4 regions of the Oceanobacillus phoenicis genome follow, and region 3 is predicted to be linked to each of the others. Evidence: riboswitches for the same ligand, from Rfam matches in the RefSeq annotation. Region 3 holds a riboswitch; each other region holds the start of a gene.
The links. A riboswitch is a leader RNA that binds a small molecule or an ion and turns the genes downstream of it on or off. The one in region 3 is predicted to bind S-adenosylmethionine.
Positions count from the first base shown of each region.

Region 1: another riboswitch for S-adenosylmethionine. It lies ahead of ssuE (NADPH-dependent FMN reductase); the one in region 3 lies ahead of ABC346_RS10340 (methionine ABC transporter ATP-binding protein).
Region 2: another riboswitch for S-adenosylmethionine. It lies ahead of ABC346_RS11875 (methionine ABC transporter ATP-binding protein); the one in region 3 lies ahead of ABC346_RS10340 (methionine ABC transporter ATP-binding protein).
Region 4: another riboswitch for S-adenosylmethionine. It lies ahead of ABC346_RS17335 (5-methyltetrahydropteroyltriglutamate--homocysteine S-methyltransferase); the one in region 3 lies ahead of ABC346_RS10340 (methionine ABC transporter ATP-binding protein).

Region 1 is NZ_JBDFME010000001.1:1,210,673-1,215,957, reverse strand. Features, by position in the region: gene ABC346_RS06445 (ATP-grasp domain-containing protein) at 96-1,040, opposite strand; gene ABC346_RS06440 (LLM class flavin-dependent oxidoreductase) at 1,054-2,109, opposite strand; SAM riboswitch class I at 2,190-2,299, opposite strand; SAM riboswitch class I at 2,424-2,531, shown strand; gene ssuE (NADPH-dependent FMN reductase) at 2,623-3,174, shown strand; gene ABC346_RS06430 (LLM class flavin-dependent oxidoreductase) at 3,186-4,562, shown strand; gene ABC346_RS06425 (superoxide dismutase family protein) at 4,632-5,216, opposite strand.
Region 2 is NZ_JBDFME010000001.1:2,400,392-2,405,676, reverse strand. Features, by position in the region: gene ABC346_RS11895 (DeoR/GlpR family DNA-binding transcription regulator) at 1-201, shown strand, start outside; gene ABC346_RS11890 (glycine betaine ABC transporter substrate-binding protein) at 299-664, shown strand; gene ABC346_RS11885 (MetQ/NlpA family ABC transporter substrate-binding protein) at 708-1,529, opposite strand; gene ABC346_RS11880 (methionine ABC transporter permease) at 1,551-2,216, opposite strand; gene ABC346_RS11875 (methionine ABC transporter ATP-binding protein) at 2,203-3,219, opposite strand; SAM riboswitch class I at 3,281-3,385, opposite strand; gene ABC346_RS11870 (methyl-accepting chemotaxis protein) at 3,696-5,285, opposite strand, start outside.
Region 3 is NZ_JBDFME010000001.1:2,084,399-2,089,683, reverse strand. Features, by position in the region: gene ABC346_RS10350 (MetQ/NlpA family ABC transporter substrate-binding protein) at 1-600, opposite strand, end outside; gene ABC346_RS10345 (methionine ABC transporter permease) at 669-1,337, opposite strand; gene ABC346_RS10340 (methionine ABC transporter ATP-binding protein) at 1,327-2,355, opposite strand; SAM riboswitch class I at 2,483-2,581, opposite strand; gene ABC346_RS10335 (thioredoxin family protein) at 2,663-2,971, opposite strand; gene ABC346_RS10330 (toprim domain-containing protein) at 2,994-3,350, opposite strand; gene gcvH (glycine cleavage system protein GcvH) at 3,601-3,981, opposite strand; gene ABC346_RS10320 (arsenate reductase family protein) at 4,050-4,406, opposite strand; gene ABC346_RS10315 (SDR family oxidoreductase) at 4,548-5,285, opposite strand, start outside.
Region 4 is NZ_JBDFME010000001.1:3,450,650-3,455,934, forward strand. Features, by position in the region: gene ABC346_RS17320 (3'-5' exonuclease) at 1-246, opposite strand, end outside; gene ABC346_RS17325 (CBS domain-containing protein) at 259-948, opposite strand; gene ABC346_RS17330 (MBL fold metallo-hydrolase) at 1,232-1,951, opposite strand; SAM riboswitch class I at 2,560-2,663, shown strand; gene ABC346_RS17335 (5-methyltetrahydropteroyltriglutamate--homocysteine S-methyltransferase) at 2,823-3,926, shown strand; gene ABC346_RS17340 (glutamate-5-semialdehyde dehydrogenase) at 3,997-5,244, opposite strand; gene proB (glutamate 5-kinase) at 5,241-5,285, opposite strand, start outside.

The DNA of each region.
Region 1 (5,285 bases), 870 kb from region 3:
ATTTTTCGATATATGAAGTATCTATATACAAAATAAAACGAGCAATTATTTTTGGCTTGTTCCCAAGTTCCAAATCATTGCTCGTTATCTCTAAACTATCTAACTTTAAGCTGTTCTAATTCTTTTTCTAAAAACTTTGCAACTTCCAACATTCCGTACGTACCATAGTTTTCTTCTGCTTCTGAATTATAATTTGTGTTTGTATTAATATCATACGTATAAATATTTCCATCCGCATCTTCTATAAATTCGATTCCGGCAATTTGAATATCATTTGCTGCTAAAACTTTCTCATATTGCTCTATTATTGGGTGATTAAATCCTTCCCTCACTTGGAATTTAGCAGGTTTTTCAGGTTCTTCTCCAGCTGGACAAAATAAATCCTCAACAGAACAGGCATCTGCGGGACATAGTTCAAATCCTTCTGAAGTATCCACCCTTACAGCATATACAAATCTCCCATCTACAAACTCACAACGAGTGATATAAGACTCTGGAGATACAATATACTCTTGCAATAACGTTACACCATCTATCGGTTCTTCAAAATCACTACTATTCACATACGACTGAAGAGCTTGAGTTGATCGGAATAATTGTACACCTAAGCCTTTTCCTGCTCGGTTATGCTTAGTAATAAAACTTTTTCCTTCAAACTGTTCTGCTGCTTTTAAGATATTTTCTTTTCCAACTGCTGCAGCTGTCTTTGGAGTTTTTATACCAAACCTCTCAAGTTCCAAGTATTGTTGAACTTTACTGACTTCCAATTGTAAGGCACGGCTACCATTAATAACCGTTCTTCCATGAAACTCTAGCCATGCTAATACAGCATTTGTAAACTCTGGAGCAAAACGATTTCCTCTTGTATGAGAGGATGCGCTCATGCGATTATAAAATATTCCCTCTGGCGGTTCATTAAGTAGATCTATATGGCCTTCTTGAAGTAACCAATCTTCATAAGGAAGTTCCAATTCATTAAATCGTTTTATAAGGTGTTCCGTCCATTCCATATTTTCATGCAAAACATAAATTTTACTCATCATCATGTCTCCTTTAGTGTAACGTAGATGTCTTCTTTCTTAATTCTTCTACTTTCGGCATCACTTGCTTAGCAAATCGTTCTAACTCTTCCAATTGAGGAGAGCATTGTAGTAGTAGCTGATCCAAGCCAACTTTCTCATATTCTATTATTCTTTTTGCAATTTGTTCAGGTGTACCTACAAGATTCGGACGTAATCCTCTGTTCGAAACAGAATAATCTTTTATTTGTACTTGTTGTTCTAGTTGGGATTTTGAAGTGAAATCTTTCATTCCCACATATCCCTTTTCATCTTTTATTGATGTAATTCTTTCCAACTCTTGTAAGGCTTCTTCCTCCGAATCTCTACATATCACGTAGGCAGCCATACTAAATGATTGCAGTGCTTCTTTGTCGAGAATATTTCTCCGATTTTTCATATTAGCTATTTTATCTTGAATTTCATCTACTGTTCCTCCGTGCATTACATACGCATCGCATAGAGTAGAAATTACCTGTTTCCCTTTTTCACTTTCTCCACCAGCATATAGAATTGGATTCGGTTGTTGGATTGGTTTTGGTGCTAATTTCGTATTCTCTATTTGATAAAACTTCCCGTGGTAAGAGAACGTCTCTTCCTTCCAAAGCCCTTTTAAAACCTCTAGAAATTCAATTGTTCTATCGTATCGCTCATCATGTTCTGTGAAGTCTCCACCATATTGTTTTGCTTCTTCTGACCACCATCCGGAAACAACATTTAATGTGAACCTTCCTCCACTTAATTGGTCAATATTAGCAGCCATTTTCGCAATTACTGCTGGATTGTGATATATCGGCCTAACCGCTGTCATAATTTCAATTTTATTTGTTACTGCAGCTAACCCGGCTGCTGTTGTCCAAGCTTCCAAGGAATTTGCTTCTATCCCTTTAATATCATTTAAATATAACTCAGCAATTAATGTCGTATCATATCCCCATTCTTCAGCATGCTGAATCACCTCTTTCGCATACTCAAACGTAGGAGGCATCTGCTCATCTTCTACATTACGCAACCAACCACCAAAAATCGGTAACCAAAATCCATACTTCATTTTCATCCCCCATTGTCTATAGTTGTAAAAGTATTAAAAAACTCTTCCCTAAGATAAGAAAAGAGCTCTGTCACCGACTTCTCTTATCTACCAAGCACAAATATGCTTGATGGATTTGGCACAGTATTCAAGTTAGAACCTGTTGCCGAGGCTTCTGCGGGCCATGTCCCTCCACCTCTCTGGATAAGATATTTTATAATTTAGTTTATTGCCACGATAATAATACAAGCTGATAGAATTGTCAATTAAATTTTCTTTTAAAACATAGTTGACTTATCGGAATTAATATATTAGAATATATTAAAAATTAATACTTCTTATCGAGAGAAGCCGAGGGATCTGGCCCGTTGAAGCTTCAGCAACCTCTAATTTCATTAGAAAGGTGCTACCTCCAGCAAGATGTTTTTCTTGAAAGATAAGAGCTCAAATTCGGAAAAAATCCGCGACGCTCTTATTTAATAAGAGCGTCGCGGATTTTCTTATTCTAATTTATTTTCAAAGGAGATTGGTAAAATGAACAACATTGTGACATTGTCTGGCAGCCCCTCCGAACTATCCAGGTCAGAAAAGGTATTACATTATTTAGGTGATCAATTAAGTCAACAGAAATTTTCTGTATCCCATATTTCTGTAAAGGATGTACCCTATGAAGATTTATTTACAGGAAATTTCCAAAGTGCAGCAATTAGGAATATAACTCAACAAATTCAAGCTGCAGACGGTGTCATCGTTGGCTCTCCTGTTTATAAAGGTGCATATTCAGGTGTATTGAAAGCTTTAATTGATATATTGCCACAAGATGCACTTAAACACACCCCAGTCTTACCTATTATGACTGGAGGCAGCCCTGCACACTTATTAGCGGTTGAATACACGTTAAAACCTGTACTCGCAACCTTAAAAGCACATAACCTAAAAGGGTTATACTTTTTAGATGATCAGATAGATAAAAAACGCGACATCCCTATTGTTGATGATGATATTTTACAACGAACAAAAAAACAGGTGGACTATTTTGCTCAGATGGTTGAAGGAACATCAACACAAACTTTAACAACTTATTAAGGAGGTTTTACATGAGTAAACGAATCTTTTTAAATGCTTTTGATATGAATACTCCCGGTCATCAGTCTCCTGGCTTGTGGCAACACCCAGAAGACCAATCCCATATGTACAAAGACAGTGAATATTGGATCGAACTAGCAAAAGTATTAGAAAAGGGAAGATTTGATGCCATTTTTATCGCTGATGTTCTAGGAACTTATGATGTTTACAATGGATCTCGAGACGATGCGGTACGTACCGGCGCACAATCGCCTGTCAATGATCCTTTCTTAATTGTTCCATATATGGCAGCTGTTACAAAGCATCTTGGATTCGGTATTACCGCTTCTGTGACCCATGAACATCCCTACACCTTTGCCAGAAAAATAAGCACACTTGACCATTTAACAAAAGGACGTATAGGCTGGAATATTGTTACCTCTTACTTGAAGAGTGCAGCAGTAAACATGGGATTAGAGGATCAAATTAAACATGATGAACGTTATGACATTGCAGAAGAATATCTAGATGTTTGTTACAAATTATGGGAACAAAGTTGGGAGGATGACGCTGTTTTAGTCGATAAGGAAAGAGGAATATACACAGATCCTTCAAAAGTACATGATATTCAACATGAAGGAAAATATTATAAAGTGCCAGGTGCACATTTATGTGAGCCTTCTCCACAACGAACACCCGTGCTGTATCAAGCTGGAGCTTCTACAAGAGGGAGAGATTTTGCAAGTAAACATGCCGAACTTGTATTTATTGGATCTTCAACAATTGAAACAACAAAACAAACAGTAGATAAATTACATCAAGATATACGTGATACGGGTAGATCTACAGAAGAAGTAAAAATATTAACGTTGTTCACTCCCATTGTTGGTAGAACTGAAAAAGAAGCCCAAGAAAAATATCTTGATTACAAAAAGTACATTAGCCCAGTAGGTGCCTTATCCTTATTCGGGGGTTGGACCGGGTTAGATGTTTCTGACTTTGATGTTGATCAAGAAATACATTATATTGAAAATGACTCTATCCGTTCAGCACTTGAAAACTTCTCTAACCTTCATCCAGATCGCCCGTCTACGGTTAAGGATATTATTGATGTAATTGGGATTGGTGGTTTAGGTGCTTCTGCAGTTGGCACACCTGAACAAATCGTAGATGAAATGGAAAGGTGGGTAAATGAAGCTGGTGTTGATGGATTTAACATTGCCTACGCAGTTACTCCAGCTACATTTATTGATTTTGTTGACTTAGTTGTACCAGAATTACGAAAGCGAGGGCTTGTCCCCGATCATTATGAAGGAACAACGCTTAGAGATAATTTATTTTCTCATGGTAGCCACTTAGGCAACCTCCATCCAGCAAAACGAAATCACGAAAAAATTAACATCCAATAGTCTAGAAAAGGATTCTGGCTATTAATTTGATAGCCAGAATCCTTTTAATTTAATAAGATTTAAAGATCTCTATTCTCCGATTACACCACATGCAATCCGATCTCCCGAGTCACCTGATGGTTGAGACTCATAATCATCAGGACCGGAATGAATCATTAATGATGTTCCTTGTTCTGTATATAATGTATTCTCCGTATCAGCCTGTAAAGTCACCATTGGTGCATCAACTTCTGCCTGTACTGTTCCATCTTCATTAACAGTGATGTTTTCTAAATCACCAGCATGAGGCCCTTCTGGGTGATTAAATCCGTGCTTTGCATTTGTTGGGTTATAATGTGATCCGGCTGATTCGAAATCTGGCAATTCACATTTACCTACCTCATGAATATGAAAACCATGTTCTCCAGCTGGTAAATTTTCACCTTCTAATGAAATATGAACTCCTTCTTCACCTTCTGTTAATGTAGCTGTTCCAACAACTTGTCCTTCGTTATTTTCTAGTGAAACTAAAACTTCATCTTCTGCAGTTGCATTCGATTCTACTGCTTCCTCGCCCTTATCCTGATTTTCTTCCCCTGTTTGATTATCGTTACACGCCATCAAGAACAGGGTTATTACCATAAACGACAATACATATACCCATTGTTTTTTCACTATGTTTTCTCCTTTCGCTGAAGAAATGAATATATAATTATTACTTACTTCTATAATTCACAACTTGAC
Region 2 (5,285 bases), 320 kb from region 3:
TATGAAGTACAATTAAAAAAGGATATAGTCCGAAGAGCTTCAAAAGTTGTTGCTCTTATTGATTCCACAAAAATTGGCAAATCATCAAGTGCCGTATTTGCAAAGTTCGATCAGATAGATCGGATTATAACAGATCAACCTATAGATCCGTTATTTAATAGCAAATTAGAATCACATCAGATAGAAACAATCGTAGTGTAATCTTTATTATAAAAAAAGCTCTCGGTGATGCTGAAGCAATAGAATTCCGTCCTTTATCAGCTCAAGAACGTTTTACTGCTTTACAAACTGGTGAGGTATAGCAAGTTCTGAACCAGCTATGTTAACCGCATTGCAAAACGCCATTAATAAAGAAGAAGAAATTGTTGTGCCTTTATGGAACCCACATCGCGTGTTTTCTGAAATGGACTTAAAATACTTAGAAGACCCGAAAAATTTATTTGGTGATGCTGAAAAGATTCACCATGCTACACGCCAAGATTTCAGCAATGATTTCCCTGAAGTTAACCAATGGTTTAAAAACTGGAAAATGTCTGATGAACAAATTGGTGAGTTAATGAGTTATGTCAATGAAGCAGAAGAAAATGGTCAAGAAGCCATTGCTGGCGCTGAAAAATGGGTCGAAGAGAATAAAGAATTAATTAATGAATGGTTAGAGAAATAAAGAAAAGCAGTCGGTTTTATATTCCGACTGCTTTTTTATACACCTATTCAAGCATCCACTGAGGTTTTCCAAAACCTTGGAATTTGTCATCGATAATTTGTTCAAATTCATCTGATTCCACAATTTCTTTAATATCTTTCACCCACTGTTCTTCCAAATCTTCTGTGTTTACAACAACTCGATTTCGATAATCATCTGGCATATCTTCTAATACTAAGGCATCCAATAAATCCATATCTGCTGAAAGCGCAAAATTCCCTGGTACTGCTGATGCATCCTCAGAATCTACTAATCGTGGTAATTGAGCAGCTTCTACTTCTTGGAACTCAAGATTTTTAGGGTTCTCTACAATATCTTTAGCCGATGCTTTTAAGGGATCTACCTCTTCACTAATTTCAATAAGACCCGCATCCTCCAACATGATTAATGTTCTAGCTAGATTCGTAGGATCATTCGCAATGGTAATCTTACTACCATCTTCAATTGATTCAATACTATCAAAGGAATTAGAATATAATCCCATAGGGGCAGTAGGTACAATGATTACTTCAGATAAATCCATTCCATTTTCCTCTGCGAATGCTTCATAATAAATTTTATGCTGAAAAAGATTAGCATCAATATCCCCATTATGTAATGCATTATTCGGTTGAACGTAATCCGTAAACTCTGTATTATTCACTTCATAACCCATTTCTTCTAGTAATGGTGCAATTGCGTCTATAACCATATCACTATAAGGGCCGACAGTTGCGCCAAATTCAATTGTTTTCTTTTCCCCATCTCCACCTTCAACTTCTTCGCTACCGCAGGCTGCCAATATTGTAACACTAACTAAAATGACTAAGAATAATTTCCACTTCATATTAATTCACTTCTCCATTCTCTATCTTTTATTTACACTCTTTGCAATAAAATCACCTAAATATTGAATGAATTGCACTAGTACAATAAGAACAATAACTGTTGTAAACATCACGGTATCATCATATCGATAATATCCATACCGAATTGCTAAATCACCGATACCGCCTCCTCCAACAGTACCAGCCATAGCTGAATATCCGACTAAACTGATTGCCGTTATAGTAAGTCCACTAATAAAACCAGGTTTTGCTTCTGGATAAACAATATCTTTAATAATTAACCAAGGCGATGCTCCTGTTGCAATTGCAGCTTCAATCACCCCACGGTCAATTTCTCTTGCAGCAGATTCTACGATTCTTGCATAGAAAGGAATAGCTGCAACAGATAATGATACGGATGCTGCTAATGGACCTGTTGTTGTATCGACTAACCATTTTGTAAATGGAAGTAAAAATACAAGTAGTATAATAAATGGAATCGAACGAATTAAATTAACGACAATACCTAACGTAGATTTAATTAGTCTATTTTCTAAAAATAAACCTTGGTCTGTGACATATAATAGAATGCCAATAGGCAGTCCAATAATTAATGCAACAAGTAAACCAAGACCAACCATCAACATGGTCTCTAAGAAAGCTTGGTTTAGCTCAGGAAGTATATCAAAAATACTAGCGAGATGCATATTGAATCACCTCCACTTGCTTCAAGCGTTCTTCTAAGTAACCAATAGCACTACTTATTTCAGAGGATTCTCCGTTTACCTCCATAATGAAAACACCTAATGGTTTATCTTTTATGTATTCTACTTTTCCGTGAAGAATATTTCCGCTTATCTTATGTTGTTGTAACATATCAGATACGACTGATTCAGCAGCTATATCTCCACGAAATTGAAGTTTAAGTAGTGTTCCAGTGCATTGCTTTAACAAAGCTTCCGGTAATTGAAAATCTAGAACTGTCTGGATAAAATCTTTCGTTAATCTCTCAACTGGATTCGCAAAAATGTCATATGTCTTTCCTTTTTCAATGACTTTACCATCTTGCATCACGGCGCAACGATCACAAATTTCTTTTACTACTTCCATCTCATGGGTTATGATGACAATAGTGATACCCATTTCTTCATTTATTCTCTTTAAAAGTTTTAAGATTGATTTAGTTGTACTAGGGTCTAATGCCGATGTCGCCTCATCACAAAGTAACACTTTTGGATTGTTTGCAAGTGCTCTTGCTATACTAACCCGTTGCTTTTGTCCACCACTTAATTGAGAAGGATATTGATTTGCTTTATCTTCTATTCCCACTAATTTCAATAGTTCCAGAGTCCTCTTATTCCGCTCCAACTTGCCAATCCCAGCTGCCTTTAGTGCAAATGAGACATTTTCCACCACTGTTTTGGAAGATACTAAATAGAATCCTTGAAAAATCATCCCCATGGATTGCCTTGCCTTGCGTAACTGTTTACTGTTTAAATCTAACAAGTCAATGCCATCGACAATCACTCTACCTTTTGTTGGTCTTTCCAGTACATTAATACACCGTAAAAGCGTACTTTTACCTGCACCGCTATATCCAACAATGCCATATATTTCCCCTTCATTGATATCAAGGGAAACTTGATCTACCCCAATTACTCTTTTCTTTTTAGTTTCATAGTATTTCTCGATATTTTCCAACTGGATCATCCACAACACACTCCATCAAAAAACCTTCTTTCATTCCGAAAGAAGGTTTTTACATATCATCACCTTATCTTTCAGAATAAAAATTCTGCAGGAAGAAGCACCACTCCTTAAAGGTAGGTTGCTGTGACATCATCGGTCCTGATCCCTCCGTCACTCTGGATAAGTTATTCAATTTTAAATTAAAAATAATAAGAATAATCATAATCTGATAATCCTGATTTGTCAATATGATTATATATTTTTATCTAGTGATTAAAGAGATACAGTTAAACCAAGTTCCATTGATACTAACCATACCATATTACTAATCGTCAATTATATCTAGCTGTAAGAGATTATATACTTTTAAGTAACTTTCAATTACTTCCTCGGTTCCAAATTCGTAGAAAAACGTATGAGTATAATAGCTATAATGAGAATGAGGCTCTTAACATAATTTAGAGCCCCCCTCGCGCTAGTGTTTTATGATGTGTTGTTTAATTTTTAGACAGTTTAAAATTCTCTACTAACTGTTGTAATTCTTCAGCTACAAGTGTTAAATCAGATGCTGAATTTGTAATTTCTTCCATAGAAGCGAGTTGTTCTTGTGTGGATGCTGAAACATTTTCCGCCTCATCTGAAACTGTATCACCAATAGAAGCTACCCCTTCAAATATAGAAGTAAATTGTTTAGTTGCAGTTGAAATTTCTTCAACTTCAGTAGTTACACTCATAATTTGATTCGTTATGGAGTCAACATAACCAGTAATTGTAGAAAATGATTGATCCGCATTATGTGCAATGGTAATTCCTTTTTCAACTTCTGTTGTTGCAGCTTTCATCGAACTCACTGTATTGGCTGTTTCCGACTGAATTGCACTAATCATTGTCTTAATTTGTTCTGCTGATTGAGAAGACATCTCAGCAAGTTTTCTTACTTCATCAGCTACAACAGCAAACCCTTTCCCATGCTCTCCAGCTCTTGCTGCTTCGATTGCAGCATTTAGGGCTAATAAGTTTGTTTGCTCGGAAATATCTGTTATAACATCAATAATTTTACTAATTTCTTCTGATTGATTTCCTAAACCTTCTATATTATTCGATAGTTGATGTGTATTCTCTTTGATAAATTTCATTTGACCTATTGTCGTATTCAGTGCTTTATTTCCTTCATTAACAGCTGATATGGTATTGGTAACTGTATTTGAAACCTCTTTCGAACTTGATTCAATAGTATGAATAGAATCCGTCATTTCCTTAGCTAATTTGGAACTTTGCGTTATATTGTTATTTAGATTACTCATCCCCTCAGCTACTTCTTGTACAGATGAAGAAATTTGTTCTGTTGCTGAAGTATTTTGTTCTGTACTTGCATTCAATTGTTCTGCAGAAGACGCTAAATGATTAGATTTATCTCTTACTTGCAGTATAATTCCATTCAAGTTTTCTCGCATTTTATTGAATGATTGTGCAAGTGTACCTAATTCATCATTTCTATATAAGTTTACCTCATCGCTTAGGTCTCCATGACTTATTGTGTTACTTGCACTTACAAGGTGATAAATCGGTTTAGAAATGGAGCGAATAATAAATATAATTAATACTCCACCAAGTACTAATGCGATTGTAATAACAAATATTGTCGTGTTTAAAATTGGACTCACATTAGATGAAATCTCACTATTAAACATAGCCCCCGCTATCTTCCAACCTGTAATCTCACTTGTAGCAAATGCTAATTGTTTTTCGTCACCTTCAAAAAGATAGCTGAACTTCCCACTTTCTGAATCATATAGTTTGGTGAAAAAATCTTCGGTTGCTTCAGCACCAGCCTCATAATCGGGATGACTAATATAATTTTGTGTTTCATCTAAGAGAAACAAATACCCTTCTTCTCCGATAGTGACTGAATTAATTATATCTGTTAAACTAGCCAGCTCAAGGTTTACTGCCACCACACCATTATTATTCGAAGTAGTTTTGGCAAGAGTCACCACCACTTGATTAGAAGAAGCCGATACATAAGGAGTTGTGACAATTACTTCTCCTTGATTGTCCATCGCTTGTTGATACCAAGGTCGCTCTCT
Region 3 (5,285 bases):
TTCACTATGGTAGTATTCAGGTAAGAACCCTGGTTCTGTTTCAGCTGAAAATTGAAGATTTTTCGGGTTTTCCGCGATATCATCAATCGTAGCTGCAGAATTTTCTACACTTTCATCTAATTTAATTAAACCTTCTTTTTCAAATAAAGAAAGAATACGACCATGTTCAGCAACCGAATTACTTAAAATAACTTCTGTACCTTCTGTGATTTCTTCAACACTAGATATATTTTGAGAATATACACCCATTGGTTCCACATGAATGCCACCAATAGATTCAATCTCATAGCCGGTATCAGCAATGGTTTGTTCTAGAAAAGGAATATGCTGAAAATAGTTTGCATCAATACGTTCATCAGCTAAATCATCATTAGGTAAAATATAATCTTGGTACTCTTCAATATTTAATGTAATACCTTGCTCTTCTAATAATGGCTTTGCTTCTTCTAAAACTTCCGCATGTGGAACACTAGATGCACCAACCGTAATTTCTGTTGTTTCATCAGACGATTCATCACCTGATGAACCTTCATCACTTGTTCCACAAGCTGCTAATAACCCCACAATTGCAATAGTTAACAATAATAATAATCTCTTCATCTCTGTATTCTCTCCTTTTAACATTTTATTAATTTCATCAAGTAGTGAAGTTATTTGAGAATTCTACTTTAACGTTTATCAAGTTTTCTAGTAATAGCATCCCCGATAAATTGGAAAATAAATACGATAAGAACGATAATAATCGTACACCATAATACAACATCAAAGTCACGACGTTGGAACCCAAAATAATAAGCATAGTTTCCAAGGCCACCTGCTCCAATTGCTCCAGCCATCGCTGTATATCCTATCAAAGCAATTGTTGTAACCGTTATTCCAGACACAAGTGCCGGTTTTGATTCAGGTAATAACACTTTGAAAATTATTGTTCTTGTCTTCGCTCCCATTGCTTTTGCAGCTTCCACTACACCTTTATCTACTTCATTAAGGGCAATTTCTACTAATCGTGCATAGAATGGAGCAGATCCAATAATTAGCGCTGGTAAAGCAGCATTAGGACCACGAATCGTCCCCATCAGAAAATCGGTAAACGGAAATAGTAATAGAATTAATATAATAAATGGTATAGCTCTGAAGATGTTTACAAAGGCGGCAACAATATTATTCACTACTCGATTTTCCCATATATTTCCTTTTGAAGTAAGGAATAATAGTAACCCAAGTAAAATCCCAAAAATAGCGGTTCCTACCATTGAAATAAGTGTCATGTAAAAGGTCTCGTAGGTTGCTTCAATTAAATCTTCTATTTTTATTCCTTCAAATAAACTATTTAGCATGTTGAATTACCTCCAATTCAACAGACTCTTGACTTTCAATAAAACTTCTAGTTCGCTCAATTTCACTGTCATTTCCTGTTACTTGAACTACCAGTGCTCCATAGCTGCCTGCTTGTGTCTGTGTAATATTTCCTTGGATAATATTTAAATCTACAGAAAATTGTTTAGCTATCTGACTAATTAAGGTTTGATTTGTAGTCTCTCCTAAGAAGTGAATTCGATATAAAACTCCATCAGGATAATTTTCAACGATTGTTGACATATCACTATCCTCATTAGAACTCATAACTTGTTCAACAAACTTTCTCGTCACTGATTGCTTCGGATTTGTAAATACATCAAGGACTTGTCCTTCTTCTACAACTTTTCCTTCCTCCATAACAGCTACACGATTACAAATTTTACGAATAACATGCATTTCATGCGTAATTAAAATTATCGTTAAGTTTAATTTTTCATTAATATCTTGTAATAATGATAAAATCTGATTAGTCGTTTCCGGATCAAGAGCAGAAGTGGCTTCATCACATAATAATACTTTCGGAGAATTCGCTAACGCTCTTGCAATACCAACACGCTGTTTTTGTCCGCCACTTAATTGTGAAGGATAAGATTTCTCTCTTCCTTCAAGTCCAACTAAACCAATTAATTCGTTTACCCTACGTTTTCTTTCTTGCTTATCAACACCTGCAATTTCTAAAGGAAATCCAATATTATCTTCTACTGTGCGTGACCACAATAAATTAAAATGTTGAAAAATCATTCCTATATCTTGTCGTGCAACACGAAGGTCTGTTTTATTTAATTCCGTGATTACTTGATCCCCAATGGTCACTTTTCCAGATGTAGGTTCCTCTAGTCGGTTAATTAAACGTACAAACGTACTTTTACCAGCTCCACTATAACCGATTACGCCATAAATATCGCCATCTTCAATATTGAGGGTCAATGAGTCTACAGCTTTGATGTCTTTTTGATTTAGTGAAAATACTTTGCTTAACCCTTCTATAGATATCAATGTTTATTCCTCCTCTTACTCTCCAACAACCATTTCGTTTAGTTTCCCCACATTTCGTCAAAATAAAAACGCCTTTCTGTTAAGAGAACAGAAAGACGTACGTATTTATCGTATATCGTCTGACGTTCTCTCATCTTTCATTTTCTGCAGGAATTGGCACCTTTCATTAATTATGAAGGTTGCCGCGGTTTCACAGGGCCAGTCCCTCCACCGCTCTAGATAAGAGATATCATATTGTTAATGGTTATTTTTAATTAATTCAGTGTACCTATCTTAGCATGCGCTTATAGGACTGTCAATCAATATATTACGTCGCATTTGAAAATAATTCTGGTTGGTATTTTATCAAATAATCATATATATTTGCAGTTGAATAAAACGTATATATTTTTTCGACAACTTCTCCATTTTCCACAAATAATAAGCATGGTACACTTTCGATTTGGCTATCCTGCATATACTCAGGATGAATAGAAGCATTCATTTCGTGAAAAATGTCTTGTTGATGAAGCCGTTCAATATTCTCTAACATCGCCCTAGCAACAGAACAAGTTCCACAGAATGGTGTGTAAATATAAACCACACCTCGTTCAATATGTTGGTTCCATTCCTTCATAAATTAATCACCTTACATTCCTTTATAACAAAAAAGATGGATGTACAGAAAACCGCGCACCAATTAAAGCATTAGCTAAAATTTTCATTGGTGTAGCCGCAACTTCACGATACTCACTGCTAACATAAATATGCTCTGCATGAGGTAATTCCCTTGCCAATTGTTTTCTTAGTTTCATCCCTGAAGGGTCCTCATCCACTAATATATAAACATCCTTTTCATCTAAATCATATGTTTCTAATAGTTCGTCAAGTTTTTCAACACCTAAAGTTCCATTTGTACAAACGATTTTAACATTGTCATCAATGATTTTTTCAATTTGTCGCTTATCCGACAAACCTTCTACAATAATTACTTTATTAGATTCATTTGTCATCATCGCATAGCACTCCTTATGCAAGCAAGAAACATGCTTATTTATCAGGAAAGAAATTTAAATAATTCGATTACATCTTCTTAAAAACGTAAAGTAAATGGAAGGTGAATTCCTAGGCATTATTCCCCTGAAGAATTCATTCAAAAATAAGTAGTAATTACAACCTTATGAATAAAGATTTCGTTTTATTATCATTATATGATAAAACAAAGGCTGACTATACACAAATAACGTGTAAATGTCAGCCTAAAAATTAGTCTTGAATAAATGCCTCATATTTTTCTGCAGTTAATAATTCTTCAAGTTCCTTTTCATCAGATGGTTCGATCACAATCATCCACGCTTTTTCGTATGGAGATTCATTAACATACTCCGGGCTATCTTCCAACTCATCGTTGATCTCAACTACTTTTCCGCTCACTGGAGCATAAAGCTCAGATACTGTCTTTACAGACTCTACACTTCCGAAAGGATCATCGGCTTTAAACTCTTCTCCAATTTCAGGAAGTTCAACAAACACAATGTCTCCCAATTCATCTTGAGCAAAATCTGTAATTCCAATACGTAGTTTTCCATCTTCTTGTTTTACCCATTCGTGCTCTTTAGAATACAATAGATCTTGTGGCAAACTCATAAACAATCCCTCCAAATTATCATTCCAATTTAACTATACAATCTATACTATCATTTTTCTAGTTAAAATTACTTCCAAACCTTTTCAAATACTTCTTCTTTAAAGCCAATTGTTATGTTATCCCCATCTGTCACAATCGGGCGTTTAATTAACATACCATCTGAACTTAATAAATCTGCTATCTCTTTTTCAGATAGCTGATTGACTTTATCTTTTATATTAAGTTCACGATATTTTTTTCCACTTGTATTGAAAAATTTTTTTGCAGGAAGCTCACTGATATTTATCCACTTTTGAATCTGATCAGAAGATGGGGTCTCATTTACAATATGTACTGCTTCGTAATCTATTTGATTGTCATCAAACCATTTTTTTGCTTTTTTACATGTGCCACAATTAGGATACCAATAAAATTTAATAGCCATCATATTCCTCCTACATGTTTTCTTATCGTGGACATTTTACCACATTTAGTTGTGCAATACATCTTGTAGGAAAAGTAAAAAAATAAAACACCCCATAATCGAAACCACGTCTCTTAATTAGGAGTGAAGTATCATCGCTTATTATTTATTCATATTTTGTATGTTTGCAATTGTTCCACCATCAACTCGAAGATCTGTTCCGGTTATATAAGATGCTGCATCACTAATTAAGAAATTAACTGCAGTTGCAATCTCCATCGGCTCTCCTTCTCGTTGTAGAGGTGTATGCTCAAGCATTACTTTCATTTGTTCCTGTTTGGAAGATTCTTGTCTGCCCATGGGAGTATTGATTGTTCCCGGTGAAACAGATACAATCCGTGCTCCTTTTTGCCCCCACTTCCACGCTTGATCTTCTACCATTACTAAGACACCTAACTTAGACAAACTATATGCCGTTCCTGAATTCCCTTGTGCAATTTGCTCCATTGCTTCAACTGTATTCGGTGCAAGTGGATTTTTTAGTATATCCATGTACGGCCCTTGTTTCGGCGCCATATGTCCACTCATAGATGAAATACATACTGCTACTGTGTCAGTCTCTGCTATTTCGATGAATGCATCTAAGATATTAGCAGTTCCTAGTAAATTTACTTCTGTAATTTTTTTAGAATCTGCCATTGTTGGGGATAATCCTGCAGTATTAATGATCGATTTTAAAGAACCTAGTGATTTCGTTTTCTCAACTAATTCTTGTATATTCTCTTTATTAGTAATATCGACAGTTTGATAATATACATCATTAATTCCCTTTGTTGATAATTCTTCTTTCGTCTGAATAAGACGTTCTTCATTTACATCTGCTAGGAGTATCGTTCCTTC
Region 4 (5,285 bases), 1.4 Mb from region 3:
TATTGTGTCTTCTAAATATGTAGATAACGTTGGCCATAATTCAGCAAAGGTCGGTGCTTCTTCAACTTGTTCCTCGGTGATTCCATGAATATAAACATTGCGTGAACGGAATGGAGCTAATGGATTAATGAGTGAGTAAGACTCGTCTAGAATTTCAGTATCATTCATCATTACCACACCAATAGAACAAGCACTATTTCTTTTTTCGTTTGCTGTTTCAAAATCAATTGCTGCAAACTTAACCATTCAAAACTCCCCCTATATTTCCATGATATCCCAATTGGTAATAATGCCTACCAATTTTTCATCCTCTTTCCCTGTTTTTGTAATAAGCAAAGCCGCAAGTCGGTTACCTTTTCCAACTTGTTCTGTAAATACGTCAGCAGCTTCATATACAGACATTTCCTCGCTTATAAAAAGATGATTATCTGTTTTTTCGTATTCTAAAATATCTTTAGCAGTTGCATCAGCTATTTGTTGATTATCGTTCATAGAATTTGCTATCCACCGAGCAATGCCTTTATGTGTTATTAAACCTTTAAAATCTTGATTTATATATATGGGTAACTTCGTTAATCCTCTATCTCTTACTACTTGAAGTAACTTTTGCACAGAATCGTTTAATTGAAATGTAACAACTTGTTTTAAGAATGCACTCTTTACTTGTTTTGGACTTGTAAAATCTTTTTCTATCTTTTCGATTCGTTCCACAATTGTATCATGAGGTTCTGCAATCGCATAAGAAACATCGATACGATTATGAATGATTGCATTTCTGAGTTCTGCAAATTCCAATAGATCATCGTAATATCGTTTTATCGTAGCATTAGTGTCTGATAAAACCCGAACTGCTCTCGAGAAACCCATTTCTTTTTTGTGTAAGTGTGATTTTAATGCTTTGTCAATACGATTAAATGCTGTGATAAAGCGCTCTGAATTTTTATACATATCTATTTCTCCTATCTTTGCGTTCTATCATTTTAACCGTTCGGACTTAACATTAAACATTCCCCATATCGTTTTACTTCGCCTTGTAAAGTACTTTACCGTTTTTTTCTATACTTCGTATGTCCTGATTTTCTGCTAGATAAATTAACCTAGTTAATGTGGCCATAAATTGACTGACGAAAGCTGTTCCTTTCATCGGTCCATAAATTTTTGTCGTTAATTTAAAAGCAGACATCGGTTTATCCGATAGAAGTTGTTTGAGTTCATCAAGACGAAAGAGATGTCAATTATAAGTTCCCGTTATTCGTTCTGACAGATCTCCCATCACTTTCCCATGACCTGGTAATGCTAATCTGCTTGGATATTGCTGTAGTTCTAATAAAGATGGTAAGTAATCCTTTAATGGATTTAACTCTTCTCCCATCCATAAGCCAATTACTGGCGACAGATGTTCTAACACATGATCTCCTACAATCATTACTTCTTCTTGCTTATTATAAAAACAATAGTGATCGGGAGCATGTCCAGGAGTCCAAATTGCTTGAAAAGGAAGATTTCCTAAAACAATTTGATCAAAATCATCAAAATATCCGTCCGGCTCAAAATCATAAATAAAAGAAAAATCTTTTATTTTTAACGGTAATGGTGGTGTACCATGACGTTTAATTAGTGATTTCATTCTATCCATATGTGCTTTTCGATCTCTTCCCTTTAACATTTCTTTATATCCTCGCTTCGATACAAAAACTGGGACAGCATATTCCTCTTGAAACCATTTTGCTAATCCTATATGGTCTTCATGAGTATGCGTTAATATAAGTTTTTCAATGTGATAGTTATCTAGAACATTCTGCCAAGTTTCTTTTGTTTCCGTATCATAAATACCTGTATCTACGGCAGTATATCCGTTTTTACCTTTTATTAAATAACAATTTACTTCCCCCATTGAACCTTTAAAGCGTACTACTAATTGAAATATATCTTCTGTCATCTTCTTTAGCATGAAATACCTCTTTCTAACACAATCAATGTAAAATGAGCTTATTGTTATTTTATCGTTCCGAGATGGAATTGCAAAGGCAAAGGAACTAATATGCTACAAAACAAATGAATCAATTTCATAATTGCTAAGTTTTATTGGAAGACGAACATTATTTGGTGTTTTATATAATAATGTTCGGATTAGGTAATTCTTGGCTTTGATTAGAATGGAAGACGGCGACTCCTGCGGAAATAGCACGAGCTGAAAATCCACTAGGAAGAGGGGTTTTCTTTTCCTAGTTAGTTGAAGCTGTGCCTGCAGAAAGCGCCGTCTGCAATGGAAATCAAACAACGCAACATGCGGATTTTAAATCATATATTTTAATTATGAAATTGATTCAAATGATATTAAGTGAAAATTCGTTAGTTCGGGTAAGTATTTCCACTAAATGTAAGTACCACAAAGACCTAAAAGCTCTTAAAGCGATTAGGACATTTACAAACCGTTTATCTCCATATCTTAAGTCTTGAAATGTTTTACTCTACCATTTACATACAGAATAAATTTTCAAAAAACTCTTGACATTATATTCAATACCTTATAAAATTTCTATTAATTAAATATGACAATTCTTATCCAGAGAGGTGGAGGGACTGGCCCAAGGAAGCCTCGGCAACAGACTTTATTTAAGTACTGTGCCAATTCCAGTAGCGTAAAAGCTAGAAGATAAGAAGAGTATATCGTACGGTTTCCTGTACCCTCTTCTTACTTGTAGAAGGGGGTATTTATTTTCCCCTATTCTCTGTACAGAACTGTCATATGTTAGTTTCATAGAGCAAGACCCTACTCTATAAGACTAACCAAAATCTAATGGAGAAAGAAGGAAGGAAAATTGACAAAAACAATTATTAAGGCACCATTTCGTGCAGACCATGTAGGTAGTTTGCTACGACCAGAACGTTTGCTTCAGGCAAGAAAAAACTATACGAATGGAAATATTTCAGCGGAAGAATTACGTGGTATTCAAACAGAAGAAATCAAGCGCATCGTAGACAAACAAATTGAGATAGGTTTACAAGCTGTTACAGATGGTGAGTTCCGCAGACTATGGTGGCACACGGACTTTTTAGAAGAATTAAATGGCATAGAAGGATATATTCCAGAACAAGGTTACTTATTTAAAGGAATTGAAACAGAGAGATATAACATCCGTAATAATGGAAAAATCAGTTTTCCAAAAGACCATTCATTTGTCAAAGATTTCATTGAGTTTAAACAAATTGTCGGGGATCGTGCTGTAGCAAAACAAACCATTCCTAGCCCAAATCAATTATTTCACAAAGGAACGCGTAATCCAGAAGTTTATCCAGATATCCAATCCTATGCAGAGGATATTATTATTGCTTATCGTAATGCAATCCAAGCATTTTACGAAGCTGGATGTCGTTACCTGCAATTAGATGATGTATACATTGCCGGCTTGAACGTAGATGAGTTAATAGCATTCGAAGAAGATTTATCTCGTCAAGAGTTGATTGATTTATCATTACATGTTGTAAATAGTGTACTCGAGAATAAGCCAGATGATTTAATCGTAACGACACACTTATGTAGAGGAAACTATCGGTCAACTTGGGCATTTGAAGGCAGTTATGCTCATATCGCACCAACCTTATTTGCTCATGAAAAAGTGGACGGATTTTTCCTAGAATATGATGATGATCGTTCAGGCAGCTTTGAACCTCTTGCTCATATTCCTAATGGTGGACCACAGGTAGTCATTGGAGCAATCACTTCTAAATTTGGTGTGTTAGAAGACAAAGATGAGATCATTAAGAAAATAAAGGATGCTTCACAATATATTCCATTAGATCAAATCTCGCTTAGCCCTCAATGTGGATTTGCATCGACACATCAAGGAAATAAATTAACAGAAGAGGACCAGTGGAAAAAATTACGTTATATCGTTGAGCTTTCCAAAGAGATTTGGGGATAAGCTTTATAAAACATGACTAAAATAACTCCAAACTACTTCCGTTAAAATAGAGTAGTTTGGAGTTAATAAATTAATTACGAATTTGTCCTGTTCCTGATATCACAAATTTAGTTGATGTTAATGCTTCCAGCCCCATTGGACCTCGAGCATGTAATTTTTGTGTACTAATTCCTATCTCTGCACCGTATCCGAATTCAAACCCATCTGTAAATCTGGTTGAAGCATTATGATAAACTGCTGCAGCATCAACTTGACGTTGAAACTGTTCAGCATTAATCTTATTTTCAGTTATAATCGCTTCTGAATGACGTGTACCGTATCGATTGATGTGGGTGATCGCCTCTGATACTGAATCAACTATTTTTACACTTATTTCACTGGCTAAATATTCTGTTTCCCAATCTTTTTCGGTTGCTCCTATAGCCGTAGGAAGCTTTTCCATAACGAATGAATCACCGTGAATGGTTACATCATGAGATTGCAATGTTTTTAATAGTTCGAAACCATGTTTTTCAAACCACTGGTTATGAATGATTAACGACTCAATTGCATTACATACAGATGGTCGCTGTAATTTTGCATTCAATACAATTTCCGTTGCCATCTCTACTTTAGCAGATTCATCTAGATAAACGTGGCAGTTTCCTGCACCAGTTTCAATTACAGGTACAGTAGATTGTTTTACCACTGTATCAATTAACTGTTTTCCTCCCCTTGGAATTAAAACATCTAGATATTCATTTAATTGAAACAGTTGATTTGCTACTTCTCTTCTAGTATCTTCTATTAATTGTACAGCTTCTTTTGGTAAGGAGCTGGAAGCTAATGCCGCATGAATAACATGAATAAGTGCTTTATTAGAATGTATAGCTGAAGAACTACCACGTAATACTACTGAGTTTCCTGTTTTTATTGCAAGAGAAGCTGCATCTACAGTGACATTAGGTCTAGCCTCATAAACCATTCCAATAACACCAATCGGAACCCGCTTCTTCGTAATATATAATCCATTGTCTTTCTCGAATATTTCTAGGGCTTCTCCAATAGGATCCGTTAATACAGTTATCTGCAATATTGCTTCAGCTATATCTTGCAATCTTTCCTCATTTAATTTAATTCTATCAATAACTGCATTAGATAAACCTTTTTTCTTACCTTCTTCTATATCTAATTCATTTGCGGCAATTATTTCATGTGTTTCTTCTAAAATTGCTTGGGAAATTAATTGTAATGCTTCATTTTTTTCATCAGTTGTAGCTAGTGCAATTTGATAACTTGCTTGTTTTGCTATCTTGGCTTTTTCTATCACTTCACTCATCGTAACTCCTCCTTCAATTGATCAACCATAACCCACGAATC